3 regions of the Alteromonas sp. HB246098 genome follow, and region 1 is predicted to be linked to each of the others. Evidence: predicted binding sites of a transcription regulator. Region 1 holds the regulator's gene; each other region holds the start of a gene.
What was found. Region 1 encodes FNR, which switches genes on or off when oxygen is low (the NO sensors DNR and NnrR bind a similar motif). Its sites were predicted from a motif close to TTGATCTAGATCAA; they were not measured.
Positions count from the first base shown of each region.

Region 2: a site for FNR is predicted at 3,713-3,726, ahead of ACYTPF_RS09945 (OmpW family outer membrane protein). Genes of this name have one in related genera too.
Region 3: a site for FNR is predicted at 2,470-2,483, ahead of clpB (ATP-dependent chaperone ClpB). Genes of this name have one in related genera too.

Region 1 is NZ_JBTZUG010000008.1:89,009-95,777, forward strand. It holds gene ACYTPF_RS16040 (heavy metal translocating P-type ATPase) at 1-1,455, shown strand, start outside; gene ccoS (cbb3-type cytochrome oxidase assembly protein CcoS) at 1,457-1,687, shown strand; gene ACYTPF_RS16050 (sulfite exporter TauE/SafE family protein) at 1,674-2,333, shown strand; gene fnr (fumarate/nitrate reduction transcriptional regulator Fnr) at 2,379-3,119, shown strand; gene uspE (universal stress protein UspE) at 3,412-4,335, shown strand; gene ttcA (tRNA 2-thiocytidine(32) synthetase TtcA) at 4,569-5,522, shown strand; gene ACYTPF_RS16070 (patatin-like phospholipase family protein) at 5,523-6,548, shown strand; gene ACYTPF_RS16075 (DUF2987 domain-containing protein) at 6,572-6,769, opposite strand, start outside.
Region 2 is NZ_JBTZUG010000004.1:912-7,680, reverse strand. It holds gene dprA (DNA-processing protein DprA) at 1-929, shown strand, start outside; gene ACYTPF_RS09965 (DUF494 family protein) at 931-1,407, shown strand; gene ACYTPF_RS09960 (DNA topoisomerase family protein) at 1,493-2,035, shown strand; gene ACYTPF_RS09955 (L-threonylcarbamoyladenylate synthase type 1 TsaC) at 2,093-2,698, shown strand; gene hemF (oxygen-dependent coproporphyrinogen oxidase) at 2,695-3,627, shown strand; gene ACYTPF_RS09945 (OmpW family outer membrane protein) at 3,840-4,520, shown strand; gene ACYTPF_RS09940 (group II truncated hemoglobin) at 4,636-5,067, opposite strand; gene aroE (shikimate dehydrogenase) at 5,066-5,905, shown strand; gene ACYTPF_RS09930 (gamma carbonic anhydrase family protein) at 5,902-6,444, opposite strand; gene ACYTPF_RS09925 (glycosyltransferase family 2 protein) at 6,471-6,769, opposite strand, start outside.
Region 3 is NZ_JBTZUG010000002.1:439,837-446,605, forward strand. It holds gene ACYTPF_RS07855 (outer membrane protein assembly factor BamD) at 1-489, opposite strand, end outside; gene rluD (23S rRNA pseudouridine(1911/1915/1917) synthase RluD) at 675-1,658, shown strand; gene pgeF (peptidoglycan editing factor PgeF) at 1,671-2,426, shown strand; gene clpB (ATP-dependent chaperone ClpB) at 2,677-5,253, shown strand; gene dld (D-lactate dehydrogenase) at 5,388-6,769, shown strand, end outside.

The DNA of each region.
Region 1 (6,769 bases):
GAGACAATTCCCATTGATGGGCTGGTAACAGAAGGTAACGCTGCGGTTGATGAGTCTATGCTAACGGGTGAATTTAACCCTGTGCGCAAGACAAACAACAGCGTTGTATATGGTGGTACCGTATGTCAGGATGGCAGCCTTACCATTACTGTTACGCAAACACTTAAAAATGCGCTGGTAAATCAAATTGTGAGGCTTCAAGCAAGTGCGATGGCCAGCAAACCCAAGGCCGCGCAAATAGCCGATAATTTTTCTCGATATTTTGTAACTGCGGTACTGCTGATTTCAGCGTTAACCTACACCTTTTGGGCCTATAACGGCAGTGTTGATGCATTTTGGATCACCATTTCGGTGCTAGTAGCAACCTGCCCTTGCGCCTTAGGGTTAGCCACACCATCAGCGCTCACTTGCGCTATGGCGAAATTAAACAGACAAGGCATTTTGCTAAAGCGAGCCGATGCTCTTGAGCAAATAACTGGCATTGACACTATCGCGCTCGACAAAACCGGTACGCTTACACAAGGTAAGTTCACTATATCAAACGCCTGGTATGCTGACGGCGTAGACAGCGACAGCGCGTTTTCCATTGCACGCGCACTTGAATCTCGCTCTGAGCACCCTATTGCTAAAGCCTTTAGCGGGGATAAAGCCTTTAGCGATAATATGGCCTTTAGCGATAATAAGGCCTTTAGCGATAATAAGGCCTTTAGCGATGATAAAACGTCAAACGGCAACACCATACACAAAGTGTCCAATTTTACAGTCACGCCAGGTGGTGGAATTAGCGGTGAAATTAATGACACACTATTTTGCATGGGCTCAGCAGCATTCAGTGTTCACGAATCTCAGCAATCATTTATCGAGGGTTACCCCTCGGCTAATGTGTTTCTTACCGTCAAAGGCCGTATGATGGCGGCTTTTGAAGTTCGTGACTCACTGCGTGACGATACCCAAGAAACCCTCGATATATTGGCAAAAAGTCATACCCTAGCTGTATTAAGCGGCGATACACAGAAAAACGTCGACTCCCTAACGAAACCTTTACCAATTTCCACCGCTAAAGGGGGTCTTACCCCAGAACAGAAATACGAAGCGGTTCAAGCTATGCAGCAATCGGGCACCAAGGTAATGATGATGGGCGATGGTATTAATGACGCGCCAGTGCTTGCTAGTGCCGATGTAGCGATAGCAGTAGGTAATGCGACAGATGTTGCGAAGACTGCTGCCGACGTGATATTGCTAGGCGACCAGCTACTTTCTGTACCAGAGTTAATTAAAACCTCACACCAAGTGAAACAAAAAATAAGACAAAATATTGGTTGGTCGTTAGGTTACAATGTGCTGATCTTACCCTTCGCCGTAACAGGCCTGCTTTCACCGTGGATGGCGGTTGTTGGAATGTCATTAAGCAGTATCATAGTAGTGACAAACTCTACGCGACTTCTGGGCAAATAGTATGAGCATAATTTACGTTTTAATACCAATCGCGATCATCATAGTAGCTGTGGCAATTGTGATATTTTTCTGGGCGGTTAAAACCAATCAGTTTGAAGATTTAGACCGTCAGGGTTACAGTATTTTGTTTGATGATGACCTTCCGCCTGAGGAAAAAAAGCTCGCTGAGCAACGCAAGCAATTTCAGGATAGTAAAGTAGATAAAAGCCAAGAGTCGCATGGAGGGGATTAATTATTTCTCAGCCTTTCTTATCGGCTTAGCTGGCGGTGTTCACTGCGTGGGCATGTGCGGGGGTATAGTGGCAGCGCTAAGAATGGTGTCACCAAAAGGTGCTTCAGCATTACCCTATACCCTAGCCTACAATATAGGACGTATAGCAAGCTACACCATCGCTGGCGCGCTAACTGGGGCGCTTGGAAAAATAGCCGCCGACTACGTGCCCCTTGCCAACTATGCCCTATCTTTGCTTAGCGGCCTTATGCTGTTGTTGCTAGCCTGTTATTTAGGTAAATGGTGGACGGGTTTAACGGTATTGGAAAACGCTGGAAAAGGATTGTTTTCTAAACTGCAGCCATTATCTAAGCGTTTTTTACCGTTCAAAACCCCTTTTAGCGCTATCCCTTATGGGTTTATCTGGGGCTGGTTACCTTGTGGATTAGTGTATTCAACACTTACTTGGTCTTTGGCTGCGGGCAATGCAGTACAAGGCGCCGCCGTGATGTTTTTCTTCGGTTTAGGTACTTTGCCAACGCTACTCGCAGCAAGTGCAGGCAGTCAGTATATTGTTAGTAGTTTTCAAAACAGTCATATTAGACAAATCATCGCAGTAATAATGGCCATATATGCAGCCTATCTTATTCATGGCGCAATCGTTTAAAAATAGGTGTATTATTGTCGTGGGGTCTTTATAAGAGCATGCATTATGAGCAAAGGAAGCCAATTTTCTATTCACTGTCAAAACTGTAGCTTTAGTCACCTGTGTTTACCCGTTGCACTAAACAAAACAGAAATTGAATCTCTTGACGATATAATCGAGCGCAAAAAGCCGCTTCATAAAGGCGATACGCTCATTCAAACTGGCGATAAATTTCGTTCCCTTTTTGCGGTAAGAACGGGTTCTTTTAAGTCATTTGTAACCAACCAAGAAGGTGAAGAGCAAATCACCGGCTTCCACTTCCCGGGTGATATTATTGGTTTTGATGCCCTGCGTGAAAGTAAGCATCAAAGTTACACTTCTGCGCTAGAAACCGCCATGGTGTGTGAACTGCCTTATGACACACTTGATGAAATGTCGGTTCAATTTCCCAAACTACGCCATCAGATCATGAGCTTTATGAGCGCTGAGATAAAACAAGATCACGACATGATCATGCTTTTAAACAAGCGTACTGCTGAAGAGCGTTTGCTGTATTTTATATCACACCTTTCCCAGCGTTTTGAAGAGCGTGGCTTTTCGCACAGAGAGTTTCACCTAACTATGACCCGAAACGAAATCGGCAACTATTTAGGCTTAACGATAGAAACCATTAGCCGTCTATTAAGTCGTTTTCAGAAGGAAAACATTATCAAGGTAGACGGAAAATTGATCTCTATTTTGGATTTTGATCGGTTAAATACCAAGCTAGAGGCGTTAAATGGCCCTAGTGTAGTTTGTAACGGTTAATTTATTCTTCTTTTATCTTAAGCGCGCTACATGCGCGCTTTTTAGTTTTAATCTTTAAAGTTTCACTGTATTCCCTCACTGAGTTACACAATATCCATCCATTGAGCGTGGAAGCTCCCGTAAAATTCAGTGTAGCCTTTTTTGTTTATCAACGAATTATTTACGCCTTGATCCAAAACAACTCACGTTTTTTTAAATGTCGTTTATAGTTAATGTAAATGGTTTTTATAAACTGTTTTGAAAAAATATCGATGTCGACAGCCATACAAAGCTTTGTAGTTGAGGAGACGTTATGATTGAGTGTAAACGAATTCTTGCCGTGGTGGACGCGGAACGCGACAACCAGCCTGCCCTAAGCCGTGCCTATGAACTTGCGTCAAAAACCGGCGCTACGGTTACCGCTATGATGGTGGTATATGATTTGTCTTACGATATGACAACCATGCTTAGCCCCGACGAACGTGAATCAATGCGCGATGCCGTTACAAAAGAACACGCCAAATGGCTATCTGCCCAGCTAAAAGAACAAGGCTTTTCAGAGACCGATATTGTGGTTGAGTGGAACAACCGTGCTTATGAGTCGATTATTTATTACGCCCTTAATAACCAAATCGACTTAGTAGTAAAAGCTACTAAAAAACATGACGACCTTGCCTCAGTGATCTTTACACCTACGGACTGGCACTTAATGCGCAAATGCCCTCGCCCTGTTCTACTCGTGAAAGAACATGATTGGCCAGAAGGCGGTGAAATCATTGCTGCAGTGAACGTAGGGAGCGAAGATGATGAACACGCTGCACTAAACGACAAGCTTACATTAATCGCGAATGACTATGCCTCTTTGCTGAAAGGTAACGTTAATTTAGTCAACAGCTACCCTTCAACACCACTCAACATTGCCATCGAAGTACCGGAGTTTGACCCTGACACGTATCACGATGCGGTAAAAAACCATCATATGAAGGAAATGCGTAGTCACGCACTCAAATACGGTATTCCAGATAATAAATGTGTGGTGAAAGAAGGCTTACCTGAAAAAGTTATCCCACAAGTAGCAAAAACACTCGATGCAGAGTTAGTTGTAATAGGCACAGTGGGACGGGTGGGTATTTCAGCAGCGCTTATTGGCAATACTGCCGAACACGTTATCGATGAACTGAATTGTGACGTATTAGCAATTAAGCCCGATGGATTTGAATCACCGATAACCGTGTAGTTAACGACTTAATTGCGCTTAAATATCAAGACACTTAATGGCGACAAATAGCGAGTCGGCGATGGGCGCTTTTCATAAAAAAACTCGCATTTAGCGGTTAAAATCTGGGGCTTAGCCACATACGCTTTAATCAGTACTTAACGTTTCTCGATAAATTTAACCACACAGCCATAGTCTCGAAAAGGCGCTTTAATGTATAATGGCGCCTTTATCACAAACCAAGCTAGTTAATTATGAGTTTAGGCACAAGCAGTGCTGACGCGCCGACGTTAAACGCCGAGCAAAGTAAGCAAAAGTACAACTTCAACAAACTTCAGAAACGACTTCGTCGCAACGTGGGTAAGGCCATTGGCGATTTCGGTATGATTGAAAACAACGACAAGGTCATGGTGTGTTTATCTGGCGGTAAAGACAGCTATACCATGCTTGATATTCTATTGTTTTTAAGGAAGATTGCGCCTATTCATTTTGATATTGTTGCGGTAAATCTTGACCAAAAGCAACCTGGTTTTCCCGAACATATCTTACCCGAGTACTTAGACAGCATTGGCGTTGACTACAAGATTGTAGAAGAAGACACCTACTCTATTGTTAAAGACAAAATTCCTGAAGGGAAAACGACCTGTTCGCTTTGTTCTCGTTTGCGTCGTGGTATTTTGTACCGTACAGCGAAAGAGTTAGGAGCGACTAAAATTGCATTAGGTCACCATCGTGACGACATGCTAGAAACTTTCTTCTTAAATATGTTTCATGGTGGTAAGCTAAAATCAATGCCACCAAAACTGGTTAGTGATAACGGCGAACATATTGTTATTCGTCCACTAGCTTACTGCAGCGAAAAGGACATTTTGAAATATTCACAAGCCGCTGAGTTCCCAATAATTCCGTGTAACCTTTGTGGTTCACAGGAAAATCTACAGCGTCAGAGTATCAAAGCAATGCTTCAAGACTGGAACCGCCGTTTCCCAGGTCGTATTGAATCAATGTTCCGCGCGCTTCAAAACGTGGCCCCTTCACACCTTGTAGACAGTAACCTTTATGACTTTAAGTCTATTGCCACCCAAGACGGCCCCGTTGCAGATGGTGATATCGGATTTGATGAACCTTCTTTTACTACAGAAAATAGTGCAGATCTTAACGATGAAGATAACGCTATCGAGGTAGTAAATATTATGGAACCAAAGTAAATGAAAATTGGACTTGCGTTAGGTGCCGGTGCCGCAAGGGGCTGGACTCACATTGGTATAATTGAAGCGTTGGAAAAGCTTGGCGTTAAAATTGACGTTGTAGCTGGTTGCTCGATCGGTGCTTATGTTGGCGCTGCCTACGCAAGTGGCAAGCTAGAAGGTTTAAAAGAATGGGCCTGTTCGCTTAGCGACTGGCAGGTGCTCGCGCTTATGGGTGTAGGGCTCAGGCGAGGCGGCATTGCTAGCGGGCAAAAAGTTTTTGACAAGCTTGCTAGCGAGTTTTGTGTTTCCTCGTATGAAGAAATGCTTAAGCCCTTTGCAACAGTGGCGACTGACCTATATACAGGACGTGAAGTGGTATTTAATTCAGGTCCTATTGGCGACACCATTCAAGCATCTTGCGCTATCCCAGCACTTTTTACGCCCGTGGCACATGGTGATCGCTGGTTAGTAGATGGCGCAGTTGTTAACCCTGTACCGGTTAACCTGTGTCGACAGTTAGGCGCAGACTTTGTAATTGCAGTTAATCTTAACGCCGATTTTCGCCCGCTTCGATTAGAAAAGTTAAGGCAAGATCACGAAGAAAACCAACGTAAAACCGAAGACTTTTTTACTAAAAGCCAAAACGTATTGCGTCAATGGTTTTCGCCAGACAGTAAAGATGACAAAGCATCAGAGGAAAATGAAGAGCAGCTTCAGGTTAATGCTTCTGATGATGTGAAGACTGAAGAAAGTATCGCGACCGATGTTATTGAAAAAGTCGAAGAAGAATTTACCGAAGTTCCTGCAAAGGTGAATAAGCGAAACCCACCAGGAATTATGAGCGTAATGAGTAGCTCACTTGAGATACTTCAAGCCCGCGTTACCCGTTCACGTTTAGCCGGCGATCCGCCAGATATACTTATCGAACCTCAGCTTACTGATGTGGGTATTATGGAGTTTCATAGGGCGGAAGAACTGTGCGCAAAGGGCGAAGAAACCATCGCGCGGGTTGCTGAGCAAATTAGGTATCAGTTGCTAACCTGATACCTAATTGTCCAAAAGGTAGATTAACTAGACGCCATAGCTGTTACACGCAGCGGCGCTTGAGGCAGCGTTAAGCCTTTCGCCTCATTTATCCACTCTTGCTCTAAATGCAAAACACCATTGTTAATTTGTACACCCTGCGGCGTGACGAAATCTAAATTTTTGTCTTCGAACTGAATCATTAAGCCCTTCACCGACGGCATCATAAAAGACAAAAAGCT
Region 2 (6,769 bases), on a different contig from region 1:
TATCAAAGCCCCTTATTGATGCTGCTTTCTTATGGCAACAAGCGGCTGATAATAGACACATTATTTCTTATTCGTCTTCATACTACCCTCAATCGTTAAAGCAATTGGACAGTCCACCCCTAGTACTATTTGCAACGGGTGATAGTGCTCTGCTGCGAAGTCCGCAAATTGCCATTGTGGGCAGTAGAAGGGCTAGCATGCAGGGTAAGCGGATCGCCAGTGAATTTGCATCAGGGTTGTCTAATAATGGAGTTGCAGTAACAAGTGGCCTTGCTATGGGCATTGATAGTGCCGCGCATCAAGGCGCTTTGTCGGGAAATACAGGAACAGTCGCAGTGATGGGCACGGGTCCTGAAGTAGTCTACCCCGCTAAAAATCACACGCTCTACGAGGCAATAAATAATGACAAGGGCGTTACCGTCACAGAGTTTTTTCCTGGGCAAGGGCCTAAACCTTGGCACTTCCCCCGCAGAAACAGAATTATCGCTGCGTTATCACTTGGAACCTTGGTAGTAGAGGCAAAAATTAAGAGTGGCACCTTGATAACTGCGAATTTGGCCGCAGATATGGGGCGAGAAGTATTCGCTGTGCCTGGTAGTATCTTTCACGCGTACTCTGAGGGCTGCCATTTGTTAATCCAACAGGGCGCCAAATTAGTAATTAATATTATCGATATTCTTGATGAAATTGGTCTTCAGCCTGAACAACTGGGCTTGGATGTTAACGAGCAAAACGAAAAAAGTGCAGCGAATAGCTTGGCAACCGATAAATTATTAGCTAGTGTGGATTATGACATCACCGCTATTGATGTTATAGCCCAGCGCAATGCCTTATCAGTATCGCAAGCAATGGCATCATTATTAGAATATGAGTTGCGTGGTTTAGTAACCGCTGTCCCGGGTGGTTACGTTAAATTGAGGGGAAAATAATATGTTCGATATCCTCATGTATCTGTTTGAAAACTTCATTCACAGTGAAACGGAAATTCGTGTTGATCAAGACGAGTTGACGGAAGAACTTGTGCGCGCAGGTTTCCATCACGATGAGATTTATAAAGCCCTCGCATGGTTAGAAAAGCTAGCGGCTCTGCAAGAAACGGATATAAAACCGTACTTTTGTAAAGGGATTAGCACCAGCTTAAGCCGTATCTACACCCACGAAGAACAGATGCGTTTAGATGTGGAATGTCGCGGTTTTCTTATGTTCTTAGAACAGGTCAACGTACTTGACGCGTCTACGCGTGAAATGGTGATAGACCGCGTTATGGAAATCGATTCCAATGAATTCTGTTTAGAAGACCTTAAGTGGGTTGTGCTAATGGTACTATTTAACGTACCTGGCAAAGAGAAAGCCTACGCACAAATGGAAGATCTTTTGTTCGAAGAGCCAGACGGCGTGCTGCATTAGTGCAGTCGTAGTCACTGATATTTAAATCTTTACTTACAAAATGCGCTGTGAAATTACAGCGCGTTAAGGCCTTAACGTCTAATACATGTCTAAAATAGACCACTCACTTTTTTCAGCGCACGAGCATGCTCTAGATGATAACTTCGGAGACTGCCCCGAGTGCGGCAAGCCCCTTCATATAAAGAACAGTAAATCAGGTCCATTTATTGGGTGTACAGGCTACCCTGAATGCAACTTCAGTAAGCCGCTTCACGATAAACAAACCACTATTCTTAAAACCTTAGATGGTATAGCGTGCCCCGAATGTGCTTCTGACCTTGCTATAAAAAAGGGGCGGTTTGGTATGTTTATTGGCTGTACAAATTTTCCTACGTGCCATCACATAGAGCCTATTAAGGAAAAAGAAGACACCTTGGTAGATTGCCCAAAATGTAAGAAAGGGCATTTGATCTCGCGTACTAATAAATACGGTAAACAGTTTTTTGCGTGTAACCATTATCCACAATGTCGATATGTGCTAAATTTCGCGCCGATAAATGAAAGCTGCCCAGACTGCGGTTGGGGAGTATTGATAGATAAAAAGGGGCAGTTGCAGTGCCCTCAGCCTAGTTGTGGCTTTAAAAAGTAGTTATATGATTAACTAAACGAACAACTAAACCAAGAACTATACAAAGAGATCAAAACCATGTCTGATACCCAAAATGGGAACGTGAATACGTTTACACCCGTTGAGGCTAATACATCTGAAGTAGACCCTGTTGTTGCCGCTTTTGAAGCGGGAAATTTAATCGTTTATCCAACCGAAGCGGTAATGGGCATCGGATGTGACCCAGACAATGAAGCAGCGGTAAATGCGCTGTTAGAGATAAAACAGCGACCAGTAGAAAAGGGCGTTATTTTAATAGCTGCTAATTACAGTCAGCTATTGCCCTATGTTAACGACAATGCCATACAACCACATCGTCGCACCGATATTTTCTCAAGCTGGCCTGGCCCGAACACTTGGCTATTACCTAAGTCGTCATCGGCGCCTGTTTGGTTAACCGGTAAGCATAGTAAAATAGCAGTGCGCGTAACTAATCATCCAGTAGTAGTAGAGCTGTGCAATAAGTTAGGGAAGCCACTTGTTTCTACAAGTGCTAACCTAACCGGTCAACCGCCAGCCACCACTACTGAAGAGGCAAAAGCCGTATTCGCTGATTCCGTTTTCTACGTTGACGGTGCAGTAGGTGGTGCAACTAAACCCAGTACCATTCGCGATGGTGACACAGCAGAGGTAATAAGAGCATGACATCAGCAGAATTACTGGACGGTAAAAATGCCGCTGAAGTAATAGAACAAGTAAAAAGCTATCTACTAGGGCTGCAGGACACAATCTGCCAAACCCTCGAGCTCGCCGACGGAAAAGGTCAGTTTGTCGAAGACAGTTGGCAGCGTGAAGAAGGCGGCGGTGGTCGCTCTCGAGTCTTAAAAAACGGTGCGGTGATTGAGCAAGGCGGCGTTAACTTTTCACACGTGTTTGGCAGCCAAATGCCAGCATCAGCAACGGCAAATCGTCCCGAGCTTGCGGGCAGAAACTTTCAAGCAATGGGCGTATCACTTGTTATCCACCCACATAACCCGTATATCCCGACGTCGCACGCTAATGTTCGCTTTTTCATTGCGGAAAAAGAAGGTGAAGCACCTATCTGGTGGTTTGGTGGTGGTTTTGACTTAACGCCGTTTTACCCGTTCAAAGATGACGTTGTGCACTGGCATGATACCGCAAAGAAATTATGTAAGCCGTTTGGCGATGATGTGTACCCTAAGTATAAAAAGTGGTGTGACGATTACTTTTATTTAAAACATCGCAACGAAACTCGCGGCGTGGGAGGGTTGTTCTTCGATGACCTGAATGAGTTGGGCTTTGAACAGTCATTTGCGTTTATGCAGGCGGTAGGCAACGGCTTTATTGATGCTTACGTTCCTATTGTAGAACGCCGTAAGCAAACCGATTTTGGTGAAAGAGAGCGAGACTTCCAGCTATATCGCCGAGGTCGCTACGTTGAATTCAATCTAGTATTCGACCGCGGTACCCTGTTTGGATTACAAACCGGAGGGCGCACAGAGTCTATTTTAATGTCAATGCCGCCGCTAGCCCGCTGGGAATATTGCTATACGCCCGCACCGGGTAGCGCTGAAGCTAAGTTAACTGACTGGTTAAAGCCAACTGACTGGTGAATTTAATTTAGTAAGGTCGCTTTTACTGATTTATCTGACGTCATTAATGACGAAAACGCCGTGCGAGTTGAACACACGGCGTTTTTTGATCTGCATCAAGTCCGAATATCATCTTTGTTTCAGTGAGTTATCAAGCTTGCGCTGGATCAATGTTTCTCTTAACCAAGGGCGTAAAGTAGCGCCATCTTAGTTAAACACAAAAGAGACACATCATGCGCAAACACTTTTTATCTGCATCTGCACTTTGTCTTACAATTGCTGCAATTTCACCTCTAGCTAGCGCTCATCAACAGGGCGATTGGATTGTCCGTGGCGGTCTAACTACCGTTGCTCCTGACGAATCTACTTCTAACATTGTCGCTGGTGGAACAGACCTCGGTGTTGCCCTTAATATTGATAATGATACCCAGCTAGGTTTGAACGTTGCGTACTTTATTACCGATAATATTAATATTGAGCTGCTTGCAGCAACGCCTTTTAAGCACGACGTGAACTTTTCTGTTGCAGACCCTCTTGGTACAGGGAACCAGCTTGGTGAAGTGACGCACCTTCCTCCTACATTAACCGCGAACTATTACTTCAACGACGCAAGCTCTGCATTTCAGCCGTACATTGGTGCAGGTATCAACTATACCTTTATCTTTGACGAAGAGTTTACGGGCGCAAATGAAACTGCGGGCTTAAGTGACCTATCGCTTGATAACTCATTTGGTGTATCGGCTCAGGTTGGTATGGACTATCAAATAGATACTAAGTGGCATGTAAACGCATCGGTTCGTTATATAGATATTGATACAGAAGCCACCTTTAAAGTTGGCGATGCTGCTGGAAAGGTTAGTGATATTGAAATAGACCCTTGGGTGTACACGATATCCGTAGGTTACACCTTCTAGGGCCTAAACCTAACAGTTGAAGCTTTCACAATTGCACTACTTTATACGCCACGAAGAGCGTAGACAGTAACAGGGGACTTGCGCGTTAAAAGGTTAATCTTTTCAACGCGCTTTTTTATTTTGTATTCACCATGTGATTGGCAAGTTGATCAAGTGCATCAAGTAACTGTTGAGCTAAGGCGATATCATTAACCGTTTTAAACATGGCTTTGCGCATACAATACATCCACTGCGCCTTCAACTCTGGTGTTACTGTGTAGGGAAGGTGGCGTGCACGCAAACGGGGGTGTCCAAATTGCTGCTGATAATCATCAGGACCACCCAGCCATAAACTCAAATATAAAAAGAATACATGACGAATTCTGTCTAATGGCTGAGGGTGAATAGCAAGTAGTTCATTCGCAAGTGGATCGGTCTCCATAATGTCATAAAACGTATTTGCTAATTCTCGTACTTTCTCCTCTCCACCTATACGCTCATATGGTGTACTCTGCGAAGCACGACTATCGCTTTTCTTCTTTATATTAAATAAGTCTCGTATTCCCATGAAAAAATTCGCTGTATTCGGAAATCCTATTGCACAGAGTTTATCACCAACTATTCATCAAATGTTTGCTGATCAAGTTGGAGAAAAGATTTCTTATGAAAAGATACTTGCGCCTGAAGATGGTTTTGTTGAAGCCGCCAAAGCGTTTTTAGCTCAAGAAAACGCTGTAGGCTGCAATGTCACCATGCCTTTTAAGCTTGATGCCTTTAACTTAGCAAAAGTAGATGACCAAGCAGCTAAAGATGCACAAGCTGTTAATACATTAATGAATGGCGACAGAGGTGAGCTGCTAGGGTTCAACACAGACGGTGTTGGACTAGTAAATGATTTACTAAATAGTGGCGTGAAAGTTAAAGATAAACGCGTATTGCTTATCGGTGCCGGCGGTGCAGCCCGTGGTGTTATTTCTCCATTATTAAAAGCGGGCGCTGCTTCACTGACTATTGCGAACAGAACGAAAGCAAAAGCTGACGAAGTCGCAAGCGCCGCGTCAAACGCAAAAGTGCAGGTGGTGCCTATTGAAGATATCGCAACGATAGCACCTCATATTATTATCAATTCAACAGCCGCTAGTTTAAATAATGAGTTGCCGTGTAGTTTGAACGATGGTGTTTTACACCACTGTGAAGTGGTTTACGACATGGTTTATAAAAATTCACCTACGCGCTTTATGAGAGATGCGGCTGAGCTAGGTGTTAATACGCAAATAGATGGGTTAGGGATGCTAGTTGAGCAAGCTGCCGAAGCATTCTATATATGGACACAAAAGCGACCTGATACCTCGGACATTGTAAAACGGGTTAGAGATATTGTTGAGCAAAGTGAGAAGCGAAACTAGTTCGCTTCTTCTAGGTACTCATCTTTTAATACTACATAGTTCACGGCAGACTGTTTTAGAAATGCCATTTCAGCGTCGTTGAGTGGCCTTTTCTTTTGCATGGGGTTTCCTACATAAAGAAATCCGCTCTCTAATCTTTTGTTTGGCGGTACTAATGTACCTGCGCCAATGAACACATCGTCTTCAACAACAACGCCATCCATTACAATTGCGCCCATACCGACCAGAATACGATTACCTAATTGGCAGCCATGCAGCATACATTTGTGCCCAACGGTAACGTCGTCACCAATAATAAGTGGAAACCCATCAGGGTTTTTATCTGATTTACGGGTAACGTGCAAAACACTGCCGTCTTGTATATTACTGCGAGCGCCAATACGAATCTTGTTCACGTCACCGCGTGCAGCAACCAATGGCCAAATACTGGCATCATCTTTTAATACTACATCACCGACTATTCTTGCCGAGTCATCAATATAGACATTCTTGCCTAAAGTAGGAGATATGCCTTTAAAACTATCAATCGATTTATGCATTAGCGCAACTCTTGTTTATTACCGGTTTATTGTGATGATTCTTCTATTCCTACACGTGCCTTTATTACTTTATTCTTTTTAGTATCTTCACGTATCGCTTTGCTTCTCTGTAGCATTTCTGGCGTAACATATCCGCGTTTATGGTCAAGGTGTATGCACACAGCTGAATAACGTATGCGTTTAGCTTTTAGGCCATAGTTAACTAATCGATCGCCAAATTCACAATCTTGACCACCATATTGCATAGTTTCCTCAAAACCGTTTACTGCCAGAATGTGCTCTTTGTAACATGAAGCGCTATGCCCATTCCAAGTTGGGCGAGCCG
Region 3 (6,769 bases), on a different contig from region 1:
CTTGCTATCAGGATACTGCTGAATCAAACGACGAAAGTCTTCAAACGCTGCGCGAGATTTTGATGGGTCTCTATCCGTACGATCGATGTTCATTAACTCTTGGAATAGGTTACTGTCTGATTCCATGTTAGTTAAACCACGCATGTAATATGCGTAGTCAACATCCGAATGATTAGGGTTAAGACGGATAAATCTGTCGATGGTGGCAAGTGTTTCTTCATTCTTACCCGACTTGTAGTAGCTGTAAATAAGATCTAGCTGGACTTGGTGAGACAGTGGTCCGAACGGGTAGCGGGAATCTAGCGCACTTAACGTTTGAGCAGCAGCGCTAAAGTTACCGACTTCCATGCTTTGCTTTGCTCTGTCATACAGTTGCTGTGCACCCATGTTAGCTAAAACGGCTTTCTCTTCTTTATCTGAAGAACTACATCCTGCGACAGATACCATAGCGCCCAATAAAACGGGAGCCAGTAGACGAAATGATTTCATAATAATTCTATTTTCCTGCTAAACAGTTTAATACTTCGCTGTCTAAGCTCATGTGTTAAACAACAACACTTTAATTGCATTCTAACGTACTAACGACGAGAAAAACCATACAAAAACGTAAACAAGGAAGTGTACAGCGTGAATACTTGTTATAATACCTTTTTTTAGACGTAATCAATGGTGTTATGACACAGTCGCCGAACACAATACAATTAGAAGCTTCAACGGAAGCTGCGCATTTTGGTTTACGCTTAGATCAGGTTTTGGCTGATTTGTTCCCTGAATATTCTCGTTCTAAGTTAAAAACTTGGATTCAAGACGGGAATGTTGCGGTAAATGGTGAAGTAATCACCGTTCCACGACACAAAATGCAAATGGATGAACTCATAACTGTACTAGCCGAAATGGACGTGCAGGTAACAAGTGTTGCGCAAGACATTGCGCTAGATATTGTTTACGAAGATGAGCATATTTTAGTTATAAATAAACCTGCTGATTTGGTCGTGCATCCAGGTGCGGGAAATCCAAGCGGTACAGTGCTTAATGCATTGCTAAATCACTATCCTGAAATTGACAAAGTTCCCCGAGCAGGCATTGTCCACCGTCTTGACAAAGACACTACGGGTCTGATGGTAGTAGCAAAAACAATACCTGCGCAAACGCACCTTGTGGATCAGCTACAGCGCCGTGAGATGAGCCGTGAATATGAAGCCATCGCTTTAGGTACTATGGTTGCGGGTGGTATTGTAGATGAACCTATCGGCAGGCATGCCACAAAGCGCACGCACATGGCGGTTCGCGAAATGGGTAAACCAGCAGTAACGCATTATCGCGTTATTGAAAAGTTCCGCGCTTATACTCACTTGCGTTTGAAGCTTGAAACCGGTCGTACGCACCAAATCCGCGTGCATATGGCGCATATAAAGCATCCGCTGTTAGGCGATCAGGTGTACGGCGGGCGTCCGCGTTTACCTAAAGGTGCGTCTGAGGAATTTATTGCTGCACTTCGCGGATTCCAGCGCCAAGCGTTACATGCCGCTCAGCTATCGCTATTCCATCCTGAGACCGAAGAGTGGATGACCTGGAAGGCACCTCTGCCTCAAGATATGCAAGACTTGCTTAAGGCGGTGAAGAAAGACTCTGCAGACAACCCGCAAGATATGCTTTAAGCAGATGACACTATGACATTTTCAGCTGCAAATTCACCTATTACGTCATCGTTGGATTTAATCAGTCCGGCATGGTCATGCCCCTCTAACATTGTCGCATATACAACGACAAGATTGGGGGGCGGTAGTATGGGGGATTTTGCAGGTCTAAATGTTGGTGCACACGTGGGGGATGACCTTTTATTAGTTAAAGCCAATAGAAGCCTGATCCCACACAGCGAAAAGATAACGTGGCTAGAGCAAGTACACGGTAATCGCGTGGTGTCACTGCCAAGCGTGGATACCACTGCGGATGCAGCCTACTCTTCTTCCAAGTCACACTTTTGTGCGGTGATGACCGCAGACTGTGTGCCCATCTTGTTGTGTGATGAAAGTGGTGAACAAGTAGCTGCAGTGCATGCCGGCTGGAAAGGTCTTGAAACAAACATTATCGCCAATGCCGTTGGACACTTTAGCTGTAATGCTAATAAGCTCATAGCGTGGATAGGACCTGCAATTAGCGGCGCTTGCTATGAAGTAGATGCACAGTTGGCAAGTAAATTTAGCCACATAGATGGCGCTATTGCCAATAGTACTAATAAAGGGAAGTACTTATTAGATTTACCTCTAGTAGCACAGATGCAATTGCAGCAAGTTGACGTTGAAGACATTACGCAAAGTAATCTGTGTACTTACACTGACGAGCGACGCTTCTATTCGCATCGAAGAGCTACTCACCAAAACAAACGCACAACTGGGCGAATGGTTAGCGTAATAGGTATGCTTTAGATACCCAACCCTAAGGGCAGTAGTTCTTAATCCCATCATTTATTTGCGCTACATCAAAATTCCTACAGTATTTGTTATCTTTTTGGCTAACTTTTCAATCTCGTACTTGAATCGCAATTGAGCAGCCTACATAACTAGAACATAAAGAATACCATTCCGCACAGATCATTACCCACTCGGCGAGAGTTAAAATGTTCGTAATCGCGGCGTGTTATCGCAGGTATAGTTGTTTATTCATTAGGTTGAGATTATGAGACTAGATAGATTTACCAGTAAATTTCAGCTCGCGATATCCGATGCTCAATCACTCGCATTGGGGCGAGACCATCAATATATTGAACCTGTCCATCTAATGACCGCCATGCTAAACCAGCAAGGTGGGTCAGTTCGACCTTTACTTGACCAAGCAAACATCAATGTCAATGCGCTTCGCTCTGCATTGAGTCAGGCTATTGAACGCCTACCTCGAATAGAAGGTATTGGTGGCGATGTTCAGTTGAGTAAGGATAGTGGTATTCTGCTGAACCTTTGCGACAAAATAGCTCAGCAGCGAAAAGACGAATATATAACGTCGGAAATCTTCGTGTTAGCTGCCCTTGAAGATAAAGGGCGATTAGGTGAAATTCTTAAAAGTTTGAATATCACCAAAGACGCCATTGAAGGCGCTATCGATGATATGCGTGGCGGACAGAAGGTGACAGACCCTAACGCTGAAGACGTGCGCCAGGCCCTTGAAAAGTACACCACAGACTTAACTGAGCGAGCGGAGCAAGGCAAGCTCGACCCGGTAATTGGGCGTGATGACGAAATTCGACGTACCGTTCAGGTGCTACAGCGCAGAACCAAAAACAACCCCGTGCTTATTGGTGAGCCAGGTGTGGGTAAAACGGCCATTGTTGAAGGGCTAGCGCAGCGCATCATTAACGGCGAAGTGCCTGAAGGTTTGAAGAACAAGCGCGTTCTTGCCTTAGATATGGGCGCGTTAGTGGCGGGAGCTAAATACCGTGGTGAGTTTGAAGAACGTTTAAAGGCCGTTCTTAACGAACTAGCTAAAGAAGAAGGCCGCGTAATTTTATTCGTTGACGAACTGCACACTATGGTGGGGGCAGGGAAGGGCGATGGCGCCATGGACGCCGGGAATATGCTCAAACCAGCACTGGCACGCGGTGAGCTTCACTGTGTGGGAGCAACCACTTTAGACGAATATCGTCAGTACATTGAAAAAGACGCTGCGCTTGAGCGTCGTTTCCAAAAAGTATTGGTTGAAGAGCCTAGCGTAGAAGACACCATTGCTATTCTTCGAGGCTTAAAAGAGCGTTATGAACTCCATCACTCGGTAGATATTACTGACCCTGCTATTGTCGCAGCGGCAAGTTTGTCGCATCGTTATATTAGTGACCGTCAATTGCCTGATAAAGCCATCGACCTTATTGATGAAGCGGCCTCTAGCATCCGTTTGCAAATAGACTCTAAGCCAGAGGATATGGACCGTTTGGAGCGCAGGATTATTCAGCTTAAGTTGGAAGAGCAAGCGCTTGCTAAAGAAACAGATGATGCGAGCCATAAGCGCCTTGAAATGATTGAACTTGAGCGCGAGCAGGCAGAAACCAAGTATGCAGAGCTTGAAAAAGTGTGGGTGGATGAAAAAGATGCCATGCAGGGCACCCAAACTATCAAAGGGGAGCTTGAACAAGCAAAGCTAGATTTAGAAATTGCCCGTCGAGCATCTGATTTGAATCGTATGTCGGAACTTCAGTACGGCCGTATCCCTGAGCTTGAAGCAAAGTTAGAGCAAGCGGCTGAAAATGAGACCCGAGAGACCACGTTGCTTAAAAACAAAGTAACAGACATTGAAATTGCTGATGTTCTCTCTCGATGGACAGGTATTCCGGTAGCGAGAATGCTTGAAGGCGAGCGCGAGAAGCTGTTGCGCATGGAAGATGTGCTTCACAAGCGGGTTGTTGGACAAGAAGAAGCCGTTGAAGCAGTCTCAAATGCTATTCGCCGTTCACGGGCGGGGCTTGCCGATCCAAACCGTCCTATTGGCTCTTTCTTATTTTTAGGACCAACTGGTGTGGGTAAGACGGAGTTGTGTAAAGCTTTGGCTGGCTTCATGTTCGACACTGAAGACGCCATGGTGCGTATCGATATGTCTGAGTTTATGGAAAAACACTCGGTAGCACGCTTAGTCGGGGCGCCTCCTGGCTATGTTGGCTATGAGGAAGGTGGCTACCTAACCGAAGCGGTACGTCGCAAACCTTACTCGGTTATTTTATTGGATGAGGTTGAAAAGGCACATCCAGACGTATTTAACATTCTGCTTCAAGTGTTGGATGACGGCCGTTTAACTGATGGCCAAGGTCGCACGGTAGACTTTAAAAATACCGTGGTGATCATGACGTCTAATTTAGGCTCAGACATCATTCAAGATAAACACAACGAAAGTCAGTATGACGATATGAAAGCGTCGGTAATGAACGTTGTAGGGCAGCATTTTAGACCTGAATTTATTAACCGCGTCGATGATATAGTGGTATTCCATCCGTTAGGTAAAGAGCAAATTAAGTCTATTGCTAAAATTCAGCTTGCTTCCTTAAGAGCACGACTAGCGGAAAAAGGTTACAAACTTACTCTTTCTGCTGCGGCAATGGATAAGTTAGCAGACGCAGGTTTCGACCCTGTGTTTGGTGCACGGCCACTTAAGCGAGCGATACAAGTGCAGGTGGAAAATCCACTCGCACAGCAACTGCTGGCAGGTGAATTAATACCGGAATCAACCATTCGTATTGATGCTGACGAAAGCGGTCTATTTGTAGTAAGCAGTTAATCAGCAAACCAAACCTTTAATTTGGAGGCACTGGAGACAGTGCCTTTTTTTATTGCTTTATTATTGCCATGGCACTGTATTTTCCTTTAGTTTACTTGCTAGAGCAATTTCAGCATGAGTGTTAGGAGTCATACATGGAAACAGCCCCAATTATTAACGCATTTAAACGCGTACTAGGGGAAAGCAACCTTGCCGTTGGAAAACGTGAGACTGAGCATTACAGAAAAGGGTGGCGCTCGGGCGAAGGTGAGGCATTGGCCGTACTGTTTCCAAACACGCTAATGCAATATTGGGAAGTGCTTAAGGTTTGCGTTGAATATAACTGCATCATCATTATGCAGGCAGCCAAAACCGGGTTAACGGAAGGTTCTACACCAAGCGGAGACGATTACGATAGACCTGTGGTAGTTATTAACACCCTAGCAATGGATGATATCGTTCTAATAAATGATGGTAGGCAGGTATTGAGTTTTCCTGGGGCAACCTTGTTTAAGGTTGAAAAAATGTTAAAGCCCCTTAGCCGCGCGCCACATTCGGTGATTGGCTCGTCCTGTTTGGGGGCGTCTATCGTTGGTGGTGTAGCAAATAATTCTGGCGGCGCATTGGTTAAACGAGGCCCCGCTTATACGGAGTTGTCGCTATTCGCTCAAGTAGATGCTAACGGTGACTTAAAGCTGGTGAATCACTTAGGGATAGACTTGGGTGAAACACCTGAAGAAATTATCGGTAATCTCGCATCAGGCAACTTTCCAAAGTCACTCCCAGAAACGAGTGAAAAAGCGTCAGCTAGTGACTATGAAGAACTCGTTCGAGATGTAAATGCTAGTTCGCCTAGTCGCTTCAATGCTGACCCATCAAGACTATATGAAGCCAGCGGTTGCGCGGGTAAAATTGCCGTTTTTGCCGTTCGCTTAGATACATTCGAAGTACCAAAAAAAGAACAAACGTTTTATATCGGTACAAACGATGCTGGTGTACTTACCCGTATACGCAGAGACATTTTGTCGACGTTTGAAAATATTCCTGAAGTAGGTGAATACCTGCATAGAGAAATGTTTGATATTGCAGATGTGTATGGCAAAGACACGATATTGAGTATTGAACGTTTGGGTACAGATTCACTACCTAAAATGTTTGCACTTAAAGGGCGGGTGGATGCTGTGCTTAACAAACTGCCTTTTATGCCTCGTTACCTAAGTGACAGAGTTATGCAGTTTGGGAGTCAGTTTTTCTCTGACCAGATCCCCGCAAGTTTAAGAGCCTTTCGTGACAAGTACGAACACCACCTTATCCTTAAAATGAGCGACGGCGGTATTGAAGAGGCAAAGGCACTTTTAGCCAAACTTTTTACTGAAGAGAAGCTAGATGGTGACTACATTACCTGTAATGAAGAGGAGGCGGCTAAAGCCTTTTTACTTCGCTTCGCAGCGGCAGGTGCCGCGGTGCGTTATCAAATGATGCATCACAAACAAGTAGGGGATATTTTGGCGTTAGATATTGCCCTGCGCCGCAATGA